DNA from 3 places in the Microbulbifer thermotolerans genome. Region 1 is predicted to be linked to each of the others. Evidence: predicted binding sites of a transcription regulator. Region 1 holds the regulator's gene; each other region holds the start of a gene.
The links. The regulator FNR, encoded in region 1, switches genes on or off when oxygen is low (the NO sensors DNR and NnrR bind a similar motif). The targets are predictions, from matches to a motif close to TTGATNNNNATCAA.

Region 1 (4,689 bases):
GCAGCTTGGCGTGGACAACGGTTTGGACCCGGTGGTCCTGTCGGAGATTATGAAAGCCAGTTCCGGCGGCAACTGGTCGTTGGAGAAATACAATCCCTATCCCGGGGTAATGGAAAAGGTGCCTGCCGCCAATGGTTACGCCGGTGGCTTTTCGGTGGCGTTGATGTTGAAGGATTTGGGGCTGGCCATGGACACTGCCGCAGCCAGTGCCTCTTCCACACCGCTGGGCGCACTGGCGAAAAATTTATATCAGCTGCATGGCAGTTGTGAGGAAAACCGGCGCTTGGACTTTTCCAGTATCCAAAACCTGTTCCGCCGCCCGGCGGGTGGGTGACCGGGAACCGCTGATGAATTCACAAAAACGCTGTCGTTGATTCCGAGGCGCTCAGGCGACGGAATGAACAATTCGAAGGTGCAAACTGCATCGCTGTAACTCCGTCGGATACATTCTTGTATCCGGCGGTTTCGCACAGTCCATCCTATCAATCGAGTTTCTGATCTGGCTGCAGTACCTATGTCGTCGGAGAGCGAAACAGGCAGAAACTCCCATTCGCCCACTTGCGCTCTTCTCCAGGCGCGAATGACACTGACATTTTCCAGAAAATAATTTTTCCACATAAATCGCCGACGTCGCGGCTGTTTGATTTGGATCAAGAGGCACTAACCGAGGCTTGTTTAACCTGCCCTGGTCCCGCGGGGATGAATAAAGACCGCTGCGGGAACAACGCCCAACACACACATCATGGAGATGTCGATGAAACTGTTAGTAGCCCTCGCCGCTGCCGCTCTGTCTGTGCCCGCTATGGCCTATGAGTCCGGGACCTTTATTCTGCGCACAGGGATTGCCACCGTGAGTCCGGATGTGGACTCCGATGCGCTCGCACTGTCGGGAACTGAGTTGACTGGTACTGCTGCCGATGTGGATGACGCCTCGGCTCTTGGGCTGACCGGTGTTTATATGCTGAATGATCACTGGGGGGTGGAACTGGTGGCGGCCACTCCGTTTACGCACGATCTAGAAGTTAAAGGCCTGGGGGCCACCTTCGATCTGGGGGAAACCAAACACCTGCCCCCCACGGTGCTGCTTCAGTGGTACCCCATGGATGCCAATTCCAATATTCAGCCCTACGTCGGCCTGGGCTTGAATTACACCGTTTTCTTTGATGAGGAAATCGATAGCCAGGCCAATGAAGTTTTCGCCGGCCTGGGCGCCACCGGCAATGCGGATTTGTCGCTGGACAATTCCTTTGGCATGGCCGCTGAGGCCGGTGTGGATTTTGCCTTTGGTCAGGACCAGCGCTGGTTGTTCAACCTGTCCGTATGGTGGATGGATATCGATACAGAGGCGGAAGTAAAAGTACCGGGAGTCGGTACGATTAAAGCCGATGTGGAGCTGGATCCGCTGGTCTATATGGCGGGGCTGGGTTACCGCTTCTAAACGGGCCCACCACTTTTGGTCGGTAAGGGTGCGGGGCGGCGTTAGAGCGCGTCGCCCTGTACCCGTTTATGTTGTTGCAGAGGTTTTTTTAAGATGAGACAAGCGCAGAACGCTGCAGAGCCGGCTTTATCCGAGGAATTACTCTCCCGCTATGCCGGGCCCTGTCCGCGCTATACTTCCTATCCCACAGCGGATCGTTTTGGCCCCCTGGGTGACGGAGAACCTTGGCGCGCACTGGCGGATATTCGCAGCCTGTCACTCTACGTGCATATTCCTTTCTGCCATTCGCTCTGTTACTTCTGTGCCTGCAACAAAGTCATTACCCGGCAATACGGGCTTGCGTCCAGTTATCTGGAGCAACTGCTGCGGGAAATGCGCTGGTATCGCGACAAGGTGGCCAGAGTGCCCGTGACTCAGTTGCACCTGGGGGGAGGAACACCCACCTATCTGAACGACGATGATATGCGTCGCCTCATCGATGGACTGGCACAGATCTTCGATCTGCGCACGGGGGAAGACGTTGAATACAGTATCGAGGCGGACCCGCGCACTCTTGAGCTGGATACCCTCGCCACACTGCGCCAACTGGGTTTTAACCGCCTGAGCCTCGGCATTCAGGATTTCAATCCGGTGGTGCAGCAGTCGATCAACCGCATTTGCAGCTCCGACCAAGTGGCGCAGCTGACTGACGCTGCGCGCGAACAGGGGTTTCGCTCCATTTCCTATGATCTCATCTATGGTCTTCCCGGGCAGAGTGTAGATAGCCTGCAACGCACTTTGGACAGAGTGCTGGAGCTGGCACCGGACCGTATCGCGCTCTACCACTACGCCCATCTGCCGCACCGGTTCAAGGCGCAGCGGCTGATTGATTCCAACCTGATCCCCACGCCGACGGAAAAAATCGCCATGCAGTTGGCGGCGGTATCCCGCCTTACCCAGGCCGGTTATGAGTTTTTGGGCATGGATCATTTTGCGCTGCCCGGCGACGAGTTGGCGGCAGCCGCTCGCGAGGGACGGCTGGCGCGCAACTTTCAGGGATACACACTGATGCCCGCGGATGCACTGGTAGGGCTGGGGGCTTCGGCGATCAGTTACAGCGCTGATGGCTACTGGCAGAATCTGCACCGGTTGAAGGAATATGCCCAGGCAGTCACCGACCGGGGGATCGCCACTTGCCGTGGATGGCTGCTTGACGGCGATGATCGCCTGCGCCAATGGGTGATCGGAGAGTTGATGTGCCGTCTGCAGTTGGACAAAAAAGAGGCCGCAGAGCGCGCTGGAGCGCCTTTTGAGACCTATTTTGCGGCCGATTTGGCGAGATTGCAGCCAATGTTCGACGACGGCCTGCTGCAGCAGGACGAAAACTGTTTGCGCGTCACGAACCGAGGCCGCTGGTTTGTGCGTAATGCCGCCGCCGCTTTCGACCGCTATCTCCATTCAGCGGAAACCGATGCCCGCTATTCCCGTGTTCTGTAACCGTGTAATATCCGGACTGCTCCGTAACCGATAACTGATGTGCTACGAAAGGTCCGGATATCCATGACTGATACTCAGAGAGCGGTAAGCTGCGGGAACTGTTCGGTCAGGCGGCTGTGCCTGCCGGCCGGCCTTTCCCAGGGTGATATCGACAAGCTCGAACAAATCACGCGCAAAAAGAAAATCGTCAAGTCCGGCGAGTCCCTTTTCCGCACCGGTGATCCCTTTGCAAACCTGTACGCGATTCGCTCAGGTAGCTTCAAGTCGGCGGTAATTGCCGCAGATGGCGATACTCAGGTGACCCATTTTGCCCTGCCGGGAGAACTGCTGGGCCTGGACGCCTACAGTGGCCGGGTGCACCCGAGCTATGCGGAAGCGCTGGAGGATAGCAGCGTCTGTGTACTGCCGTTCTCGCAGCTGGAGACACTGGCACAGCAAGTGCCGGCACTGCAGCAGCAGATCTACAGCATTTTCTCGGAAGAGCTGAAACAGGAAAACGATATCCTGATGCTGCTGGGCAAGCGTTCTGCGGATACACGTTTGGCGGCGCTGCTGATCAATATCTCCAGTCGTTATGCGCGCCGCGGTTATTCTGCCAGCCGCTTTGTGTTATCCATGCCGCGCACCGATATTGCCAACTATCTCGGGTTGACCGCGGAAACCGTAAGCCGCCTGTTTTCCCGTTTTCAAAAGGAAAAGCTGATACGGGCCAGCGGGCGCGATGTGGAAATACTGGATCTGATCGGACTCAGTGAAGTGGCCGGTACTCACTGCGGCTACGAGGGCGAGGGCTGATGTGCCAGCGCCTGATTTTGGCTTGATTCAGATCAATAACTGCCACACGGTTGCGGCTTAACCTTAAAGCGTAAATCAACCGCTGAAAGGAGTCGCAACCATGCAAATTATTCCGAGAAAATCTCCGTTTGATTTCGATCATATTTTTCACGGCTGGTGGGGTGGTGTACCCAGCACCGACACCACAACTCCGGTAACTTTTGCTCCCAAAGTGGATATCTTTGAAGAAAAGGGAAAATACCGTATTGTCGCCGATCTGCCGGGTGTCGAACGGGAAAATATCAAGCTCACTCTGGATGAAGGTGTGCTCACTCTGGAGGCGGTGCTTGAGCGAGAAAGCAAAAAAGAAGAAAAAGGAAAGGTGATTCGCCGAGAACGTTTTAGCGGCAGTTATCTGCGCCGCTTTGATCTCGGCGACAATATTGCCGAAGATGATGTTCAAGCAGAGTTTAACAACGGTGTGCTCACCTTGGAAATCCCTTTTCTGGAGCCGCGTGAGCGTGCGGCAAAGCGCATTCAAATCCGTTAAGTAGTAGTCTTTTGCTTGGGCGTCTTTATTGATACAGGGGCGTTCAGGCTGTGGGATGGATGCTATGAAAGCACACAGGAGCTTTCCTGTGACTGACGGCTTTTAGGTGTCTGTCCCATCATTTGACCATCTTTTTAAGATGGAAATTTTGAGCACGAGAGTTTTTTATTTGCGGTTCCCAGTCAAAACCGCAGTGGCCAGCTTCTCCGCTGGCCTTTTTTATTAAAAAAAAGACCGGCTATGCCGGTCAAAAAAGCAACCCGGTTGTCCGCTTCCGGGTGAGCTAGCGATGAATTCCTATATTGCCTGAATGAATCGAAACCAATCTCAGCGCTTGTGACAGTTTTACTGTTTCCTAGTGGGCGGGAAATACTGGCGTACTATGGTGGTTGTCTCGACTAGATTTCTCGGTATTATCCGGTTGCGCCAGCCAGTGCAGTGCGTCGTCATG
Region 2 (4,689 bases), 1.7 Mb from region 1:
GAATACTTCAGGGCATGCGAGGAGTACTTGCAGAAACAAAGCCCGATATCGTCTTGGTTCACGGCGATACCGCGACAACATTCGCCACAACCCTCGCCGCTTACTACCAGCAGATACCCGTGGGACATGTGGAGGCAGGGCTTCGCACAGGCAATCTCTACTCCCCCTGGCCGGAGGAAGCCAACCGGAAATTAACCGCCACGCTTTCCGCGAAACATTTTGCGCCAACGGAAACTTCCAGAAAGAATCTGATCGCCGAAGGCATAGATCCGTCGAGCATATTTGTAACCGGAAACACTGTCATTGATGCACTGCTCGAAGTAGTTAAAAAGCTGGATACGGATAAAACCCTCACCACCGAACAGGAAAAACGGTTCTCATTCCTAGACAAAGAAAAGAAACTTATCCTGGTTACCGGCCACCGGAGGGAAAGTTTTGGTGCAGGGTTCGAGCGTATATGTCAGGCCCTGGCACAGGCAGCCCGAAGGCACCCGGATACTCAAATCGTCTACCCAGTACACTTGAATCCAAATGTCCGCGAACCCGTCAATCGACTGCTATCGAATATCGACAATATTCATTTGATAGAACCGCTTGATTACCTTCCCTTTGTCTATCTTATGAATCGGGCCAGTATTATCCTTACCGATTCCGGCGGCATTCAGGAAGAAGCGCCCTCTATTGGTAAACCGGTCTTGGTTATGCGCGACACCACGGAGAGGCCGGAAGCCGTCGCGGCGGGCACCGTCAAACTGGTGGGTACCGACACCGAGGTGATTACCCGGGAGCTCAATATCCTGCTGACAGATTCCGACGCTTACCGAACAATGAGCTTTGCCCACAATCCCTATGGGGATGGAACCGCGTGTGACCGTATCTTGCGTGCTCTGATCGGGGGCGGCTGACACTTGCCAGCAGACTATTGAGAAAACAGGATTTACACACCAACTGCGCGACTGACAGCCGCAGCCAATGAGCACACCCTCTATCACCCCCAACCACTGGACCAACCTCCACTGGGCGCTGGAGACGGATTCCATCGCCCGCTGCGCAGACCTTCCGTGGCTGCCGCGCCAGCGCCGGGAGGCGCTTTCGGCTTATTTCTCCCTCACCGAGACACGCACGCGCCTAGCACCACTGTTGGACGCAGCGCTGGCGCAGAGCGATGCACAGGGTAGAGGGATGCGGCTGGGCGATTATTTTGAAGACCTGTGGGCGTTCGCCTTTACCCATCACCCCGATTACCGACTGCGATGCCGCAACCTACCCTTGCGCACCGCGGACCGCACCCTGGGCGAGCTGGACTTCGTAGTACAACACTTGCCCAGCGGCGCCACCGAGCACTGGGAAATCGCAGTCAAATTCTATCTGCAAGTGGCGGACGAATACTGGGTCGGCCCCGGATTGCGGGATCGTCTGGACATCAAGCTGGCGCGCATGCGCGACCACCAGTTGCCATTGATACACCAGCCTCAAGCGCGGCAACTGTTGCGGCAACAGAAGATTCATATCGACCGCCAGTGGGCACTGATGCCGGGGCGACTGTTCCGTCCACTCGACGCGCGAAGAGCGCCTCAGCACGGAGAGCTGACTTTGGGCGGCAGTCCCTGTTGGTGGGCGGAGCTCGACGAGTTTCAACACCACTTTTGCCGACACTCCCTGCGCTGGGTTCAGCTTCCCAAGCGCGCCTGGTTGGCACCACTGCCCCCGGGTCTCACACCGGGCGACACCAGTGAGGCACTGGCGCAGAGACTTTGCGATACCAGCCCGCCTGCACCGCTTTGCGTCGCCGGGATAAGTGCTGCGGGGGAAACCGAACGCGGCTTTATTGTTCCGCATGGTTGGTTTGGAGCGGCATTACAGCAAGTGGACCAAGGAACCACTGATTAATAAGACGGGCTCCTGTATCTCTACCCCTTCTGGATCGTTTCCTACCCAAACAGGATTAATGATTGACAGAAATCGAATAAGGTTTAGAATTTTCAAAAATTTCTGAAAATACAGAACACTATGAAGTTATCCAGTCAGGCCCAGGCATTCATATTGCATTTTGGCGAAATGGGCAGCCGTTGGGGCTTTAATCGCACTGTCGGGCAGATGTTTGCCTTACTGACCATTCAGTCAGAACCCATGAATGCGGACCAGCTGGCACAGGCGCTAAAGATCAGCCGCGGCAATGTCAGCATGGGCCTAAAGGAGTTGCAGTCCTGGCGATTGGTGGAACTGCGACACCTGCCGGGAGACCGCAAGGATTACTTTACTGCCGCCGGCTCCATCTGGGATCTGGCGCGCACCGTGTTTGAGGAACGGCGCAAGCGGGAACTGGACCCGACACTGAGCCTGTTGCGCGAGTTGCTGTTGAACGCGCCGGAGGACAAACAGGAGGCCGAAGAGCAGAAAAAAATCCAGGAGGTTTACAACTTGCTGGAACTGCTGGACCGCTTCGCCAATACCCTGAGCAGACTGGAGCAGAAGGACCTGATCAAGCTGATGAAACTGGGTTCCGGTATCAGCAAGCTGCTCGAATTAAAAAATAAAGCCACCGGGGTACAAGGAGGCAAATCTACAGCGAAATGAGCCGGTGCGGTGCTCAGCACCGCAAATCCAGGTTGGATAGTAACTACTGTTATATGCAGAGGTTCTCATGTTAGACACCCTGATGCTGTCGAGGATACAGTTCGCAGCCAACGTCAGTTTTCACATTCTCTTTCCCACCCTCACCATCGCGCTCGGATGGTTCCTTTTGTTCTTCAAAGTGCGCTACGACAAAACCGGCAATCCGGTCTGGATGCGCGCCTACCGTTTCTGGGTCAAGGTATTCGCACTGACCTTCGCCATGGGCGTGGTCAGCGGTATTACCATGTCTTTCCAGTTCGGCACCAACTGGCCTGGATTTATGGAAAAAGTAGGCAATATCGCCGGCCCACTGCTGGGCTACGAGGTATTGACCGCGTTTTTCCTGGAAGCGACCTTCCTAGGCATCATGTTGTTCGGCAGCAAGCGTGTACCCAGTAAAGTGCACACCTTCTCCGCCCTGATGGTAGCCTTGGGCACCACCTTCTCCGCTTTTTGGATTCTCTCTCTGAACTCCTGGATGCAGACACCGGCGGGCTATGAAATTCGGGATGGCGTCGTTCACGCCACCGACTGGATGAAAGTGATCTTCAATCCCTCCTTCCCCTACCGCATGATCCATATGCTGTTGGCCTCCGGATTAACCGCGGCCTTTTTTGTCGCCGGCCTGTCCGCCTACCGCATTCTTAAAGGCGACCCAAAGCAGGCACCGCGGCTGGCACTCAAAACCGGCTTGGTATTGGCGGCAATACTGGCCCCACTGCAAGTTTTTGTCGGCGACCTGCACGGCCTCAATACCTTCGAACACCAGCCACAGAAAGTCGCCGCCATGGAGGGGATTTGGGAAACGGAACAAGGCGCGGCACTGAGGCTTTTCGCAATCCCCGATGAAGAGGCCCGCACCAATCATCTGGAAATCACCATACCCAAATTGGCGAGCCTGATACTCACCCACCACGCGGACGGTGAAGTCCCCGGCCTGAATGAATTCGGAGACGATCACCCACCGGTGAAGCCGCTCTTCTACGGCTTCCGCATTATGGTTGGCCTCGGCGTACTGATGCTGCTGGTGGCCTGGATTGGGTGTTACAACCTGTACCGGCGCGATCAACTGCCCGGCTGGCTACTGAAAACCACAGTGGCCATGACAGCCTCCGGCTGGCTGGCGACACTGGCTGGCTGGTATGTGACCGAAGTGGGCCGCCAACCGTGGCTGGTAACCGGGATACTCACAACCGCTGAAGCGGCGACACCGGTGGCACCGGCTAATGTCGGACTCTCCCTGACGCTCTACCTGGTGGTCTACGTCATTCTCCTCTGGGCTTATTTCCACACTCTGCGAGTCATGGCACTGAAATCTGTGAAAGTGGAGGAATTCGAGACCAAGGAACCCAACCCCGAAGGCAGTCTGACCAACCTATCCGACTCTAAACAGCAACCGACCCTAGAGTCCGCGCACGGAGGTAAAGCATGAGCACAAGTGCAATGACAGCAGCAGATTGGCTGCCAGTGGTTTTTATCGGCCTTATGGGCCTTGCGGTACTGGTCTATGCAATCCTCGATGGCTACGACCTGGGCGTCGGCATATTGCTGCCGATGCGCGCCCAGGACGAGCCGCAGCGGGACACCATGATTGCCTCTATTGGCCCCTTCTGGGACGCCAACGAAACTTGGCTGGTCCTGGGAGTCGGCCTGCTGTTGATCGCCTTCCCCACAGCCCACAGTTTGGTGCTCACCAACCTCTATATCCCCACGGCGATTATGTTGATCGGCCTGATTCTGCGCGGTGTATCCTTCGATTTTCGCGCCAAGGCCGCGGTGGACCACAAACTGGCCTGGGACAGGACATTTAAAGGTGGCTCCCTGCTTGTCAGCCTGACCCAGGGCTATATGCTGGGCCAGTATGTGATGGGATTTGACAGTAGCTGGCCGGCACAACTCTTCTCCATCCTGAGCGCCTTCGGCGTTACTGCGGCCTATGCCTATATCGGTGGCGCCTGGTTGATTATGAAAACCGAGGGTGAGTTGCAGGAGCGCGCCATCCGCTGGACGCGCCGCGCTGGCCGGGCAGCCTTCGTCGGTGTCGTGGCGGTATCCGCAGTCAACCCGATGGTG
Region 3 (4,689 bases), 1.1 Mb from region 1:
GTGGATGCCCGCTTGTTTACATTCCTCTACGGCGGCGGCGGCCTCTGGGCGCAGAGGGTCAAACATCGCCGCCAATCCCAGCAAACAGAGGTTTTGCAATTTTTCTTGCGATAGCGTTTCCGATTCGCCCAACTCTCCTTCCGCAAGTGCCAGCACCCGAGCGCCCCTTTCCGCGAGACGATGCATTTGCTCAGTAATGGATGCACTGTCCAGGGGGACATCACCGTCGGCGGTGGCCATACGGCTACACATGGGTAATAGTTTTTCCAATGCACCCTTCACGCAAACCAGCTGCCGCCCCCCCTGCCCTTGCGGATTCGCATGCGATGTAGCAGCAAATCCAAGCGCCGGCTCGTAATGTATCTGCCCCTTTAACGGATATGTCTGCAGCAATTGCGCCCGACTAAATCCCGTCTTGTGGGCCATAACCAGAAGCGCTTGGTCAACAGCATCACCGCTGCTGTGCCACTGACCATTTTCCAGCGGGTGCAACTCTGCCTCATTGCACAGGGCGGCGGCCCGGGCTACCCGCGCCATTATGGCGTGATCGACAGGGGATGACTGCGGATGCGACGGTAGTATGCCGCCGTCCACGGTAAACCCCTCGCCATCACAGAAAGCGACTTCACTGGCGGTGAGTCGATTTTCTGTCAAAGTACCGGTCTTATCTGCGGCAATCACGGTACAGGACCCGAGACTCTCTACCGCCACCAGTTTGCGGACGATCACATTGCGCTTGACCATGCGGCGGGTGGCGATGGAGAGCACCACGGTCAGTGCCATCGGCAGCCCCTCGGGAATAGCGGACACAGCGAGAGCAACTGCCGTCATGAAAATCACCAGTGGCGGAGTGTCTCTGGCCAGTTCGATTGCGGCGAGAATGGCCACTGTCGTCAGCAGTGCGATTGTGAGTTTTTTACTAAAGCGCTCAATCCGTTGAAAAAGTGGTGGCTGAACCGTCTCGGCGGATTCCAGGGTGAGGCTCAATTTACCCATTTCCGTATGCAGTCCCGTGGCTGTCACCAGACCGCGGGCACGGCCACTTGTAACTAGGCTGCCTGCAAAACATTGATTGATTCGCTCTGCCACCGGTGTATCGGCGTCACACAGCAGGTCGCTGTTCTTGCTAACCGGCAACGATTCTCCAGTTAAAACAGATTCATCGACCTCGAGCCCGACAGACTCCAGCAAGCGAAGATCAGCAGGTACCCGATCGCCCGAGGCAAGCAGCAGCAGGTCACCAGGTACCAGCGACTCCGCATCAATCTCCAGTATTTCTCCGCCCCGAATAACCCGCGCGCGACTCACCATTAGTTTGCGTAGTGCCTGGGCGCTGCGGTGCGCGTGATACTCCTGCAGTGCGCCGATTAGCGCATTCAGCAGAAGAATCAATCCGATAAATGTGGCGTCGGCAAATTTACCGGCAATCAATGAAACCACCATTGCCGCCAGCAGCACATATATCAACGGGCTGACAAATTGCCGCAGAAACAAATGGAGAAACCCCGGCAGCCGGGGCTGTGGCAATGTATTGGGGCCATATGCGGCAAGGCGGCGGTTGGCCTCCTCCACCGATAACCCTTCTTCACCGCTATCGAGGCGATTTGCGGCTTCCTTTGCTGGTAAGCAATGCCACTGGCGTTGTGCATCCGTGTCGGTCATTTTGGCTTTGGCGCTGTCTGGCTGCGCAGTGATCGAGGTGAACATACAGGCTCCGATTCTGCAACATTAGTCGAAAACCTATACGGCACTTACCTCACAAGGCATTGATCTAAATCAACCTTTCCTCGGCTTGAGTGAATGCTGGCGCTTATTCCCTATAAATGAGGCAATAAGGAGGGAATGCACGTGCACGCAAGCCGCTTGAGCCCTTGAATCTGTACTTGCTATAGCGCCAAAATCAGCATCAACCCCAGTCCGGTGATAAAAAAACCGAAATGCAAGGATACAGCGTGCAATGATGCCTGCTGCTTAATTTCTGGTATCAGGTCCGATGCTGCGATATAAATAAAATTGCCCGCGCCAAAAAGCACCAGCCCAGTCACATCAAAGCTTTGAGAAATCCCGTAGGCAATCAACGCTCCCAGCGGAAAGGTTAACGCAGACAGAAAATTCCAAATCAGTGCACGACGTTGCGACCAGCCACCGTGGACCAGTACGCCGAAGTCCCCCAGCTCCTGAGGGATCTCATGGGCAACCGCTGCAATCCAGGCGGAGATGCCCGCTCGGGGGTCAATTAAAAAGGCACTGGCGATAGCGAGTCCCCCAATAAAGTTGTGAATGCCATCGCCGAGAAGGATGAGATAAGTCACCGGAGGCGCGTCCGCCTCCCTGGTGCTGTGCGAGTGGTGCCAGTGCAACAATTGTTCCAATAACAAAAAAGTCGTAAAGCCCGCCACCATCCACAGACTTGCAGAGAGTGGCGTAGCCCTACCCAATCCCTTCGGCAGCATATGAAAAAATGCTCCGCCGAGCAGAGTCGCGGCGGCCAGGGATACCAGAGGGCCGGCAGGGATTCTGGAAATTTTCGCCAAAATTGGATTAACTCATTGTTTCTGAAGGCTTTTTTTCTGGCGACCCCCTTGAAAGCTATCCTCATTGTTGAATTAGAAGCCAGCTGCTGGGCTGGCCGACTTCGATCTGATCGAAACTAACGTTTCAGGCTTCTGGCACACGTGACCTTCACATAGTTCGATTTGTAGTTACTCTCGTACAGGCAGAGCTTATCTCCGCCTCCGATTTAAACTGTTTATATTCACCAGCTAACTTGAGCGCGGCCTCTTTTTCAGCACCGTCCAATAAGGAGTCTATTCTTTTATTCACCTTTAGAGACTTGTCATAGGCATAGGTGTTCACTGGCAAACTATTTAGCCAAATCAAGGACCATGCATATGCTTTGACGAGATCTTTAAATTGATATTTGTCTTCTAAGTAATGCTTGGTTAGGTATTCTGAAGCTTCTTTCTCGTTATCATTAAAATAGGCCAGCAAGTAGTGATTTAGTGCATTTTTATATACCCCTTTCGAATCAAAGATACGAGCTATTTCGATATGCGCTCCGGTATATCCGTCCTTTTCGGCCTCACAGTACCATTCTATTGCTTTTTCGTCATTATCAAATCGTTCATGGTAGAGATACGCCAAATTGGTCATTGCAATTTGGTGGCCAAGTTCGGAGGCTAACCTATACCAGAAAAAGGCCTCATCTTCATCCGCTTGACTAAAGGTATAAAATTGAGCCACCTTAAAAGCTGAATCCCCATCGCCTTTTAAGGATTTATTCTTTAATTTCAAGAGTTCTTTGTCGGTTAGAAAATAGGCGCTGGCAGAGCTTTCAATCTCATTTGCAGATGAGTAGACGCAGGCTAGAGCTGAGAGAAGCAGACATAGAACTCTATTTCGACAAATTTTACACCCTAACAGCATTTTGATCGAAATCATTTCAATTATAATCCTTCAGAGATTTGTTCACATGGAAGTACGACCATCATTGTTCGGACTGCCTTTCATATTTAACCCAACTACCAGGCTTGGAATAGTCAGGCTCATTGGTGCCATTGGACTTGTCATATATTCCAGCAAACCCGTTTTCGGAAAACCAGCCAAAACTATCTGGAGCATAAACTGAACTATTCGGCAACAGGTCGGCAACTTTCTGTGCGAAAGGTTCTCCGCCAGAAGCGCCTTCCGTATTTCCTGCATTACAAGCATAGATATAGACGGGCATCCCTGGAGAATACTTCGGATGGCTCATAATATCCTTTACTAACGCTTCAGGACTTAGTCTCGCTCCAGATTTCTTGGCTAAAGAATTTGGGGTTCCGTGTGCTGCGACTGTGAACGCATCAGGCTTATTCGTTTTTGCAGCACCTTTTCCCTGTACAGTAAATACCTTTAGATAAGAAATATCGACCAAGCCAAGCGGATCAATCCAATTGGCAGGATTTCCACCCACATACCCATAAATATTGATTCCACCTGCCTCAGCAATTGGATCGCGGGTTAACCATTTTAGGGCTCGCAAGGCGACCATATCAATCGGAAAATGCAAACCGTGTCACAAAATTCTTATTGTGTAATCCAGCGGGATGAGCTTTCGGGCCATATCTAAAATGTAGTCGCCGAACCAGTTGATATGCGCAATTCTGTATGGAGAAAGGCCGGCAAGTATCTCAGGCGAGATCACTTCCCCCTCTTCGGCAAGCAGTTTGAGGACTCTGGTCATCTTTTCCGCGTTGTAAAGAATGACCATGTTTGCCACCAGGTGGTTGTACTTCACAATTTTGCGCTGCTCGTGACGGACGTTCTCAGCAATAATGCCGTCACCGCCAAAGAACAATGTGCGGCGAAAGCCATTGAATTCTTCACTTTTAATCGTGGCTGCGGTAATCACTTGGCGCACCTCTGGATCTGAGATATAACGCAGCAGGAAAATCGTCCTGATGATTTTTCCGAGCTCCCGGAAGGCGGCATACAACTTGTTTTTACGGCTGTAGGTGCCAAGCATCTGCAAAATGGTGGAAGCTGTAATCTTTCCTAGCTTGATCGATATAACCACCCTCAACATATCTTCCAAATGCGTTTCGATCAGCTTGAAGTCGATGTTTCCTTTGAAAAGCGGGTCGATATGTTGATAGCGGTAGCGCTTGTCCGGTCGGTATAACGCCAGCGAGGGGATATTCCTGATCC

Region 2: A3224_RS03515 (GbsR/MarR family transcriptional regulator) is a predicted target of FNR. The motif match lies at 1,953-1,966, and genes of this name have one in related genera.
Region 3: A3224_RS08120 (cation-translocating P-type ATPase) is a predicted target of FNR. The motif match lies at 1,767-1,780, and genes of this name have one in related genera.

The regions. Positions count from the first base shown of each region.
Region 1 is NZ_CP014864.1:3,042,709-3,047,397, reverse strand. It holds gene mmsB (3-hydroxyisobutyrate dehydrogenase) at 1-334, shown strand, start outside; gene A3224_RS12685 (OmpW/AlkL family protein) at 755-1,438, shown strand; gene hemN (oxygen-independent coproporphyrinogen III oxidase) at 1,532-2,914, shown strand; gene fnr (fumarate/nitrate reduction transcriptional regulator Fnr) at 2,978-3,709, shown strand; gene A3224_RS12670 (Hsp20/alpha crystallin family protein) at 3,810-4,238, shown strand; gene A3224_RS12665 (SpoIIAA family protein) at 4,594-4,689, opposite strand, start outside.
Region 2 is NZ_CP014864.1:823,542-828,230, reverse strand. It holds gene wecB (non-hydrolyzing UDP-N-acetylglucosamine 2-epimerase) at 1-905, shown strand, start outside; gene A3224_RS03520 (DUF1853 family protein) at 973-1,890, shown strand; gene A3224_RS03515 (GbsR/MarR family transcriptional regulator) at 2,011-2,577, shown strand; gene A3224_RS03510 (cytochrome ubiquinol oxidase subunit I) at 2,645-4,048, shown strand; gene cydB (cytochrome d ubiquinol oxidase subunit II) at 4,060-4,689, shown strand, end outside.
Region 3 is NZ_CP014864.1:1,929,230-1,933,918, forward strand. It holds gene A3224_RS08120 (cation-translocating P-type ATPase) at 1-1,707, opposite strand, end outside; gene A3224_RS08125 (ZIP family metal transporter) at 1,887-2,534, opposite strand; gene A3224_RS08130 (tetratricopeptide repeat protein) at 2,683-3,441, opposite strand; gene A3224_RS16555 (RHS repeat-associated core domain-containing protein) at 3,488-4,051, opposite strand; partial or broken gene A3224_RS08140 (transposase) at 4,058-4,689, opposite strand, start outside.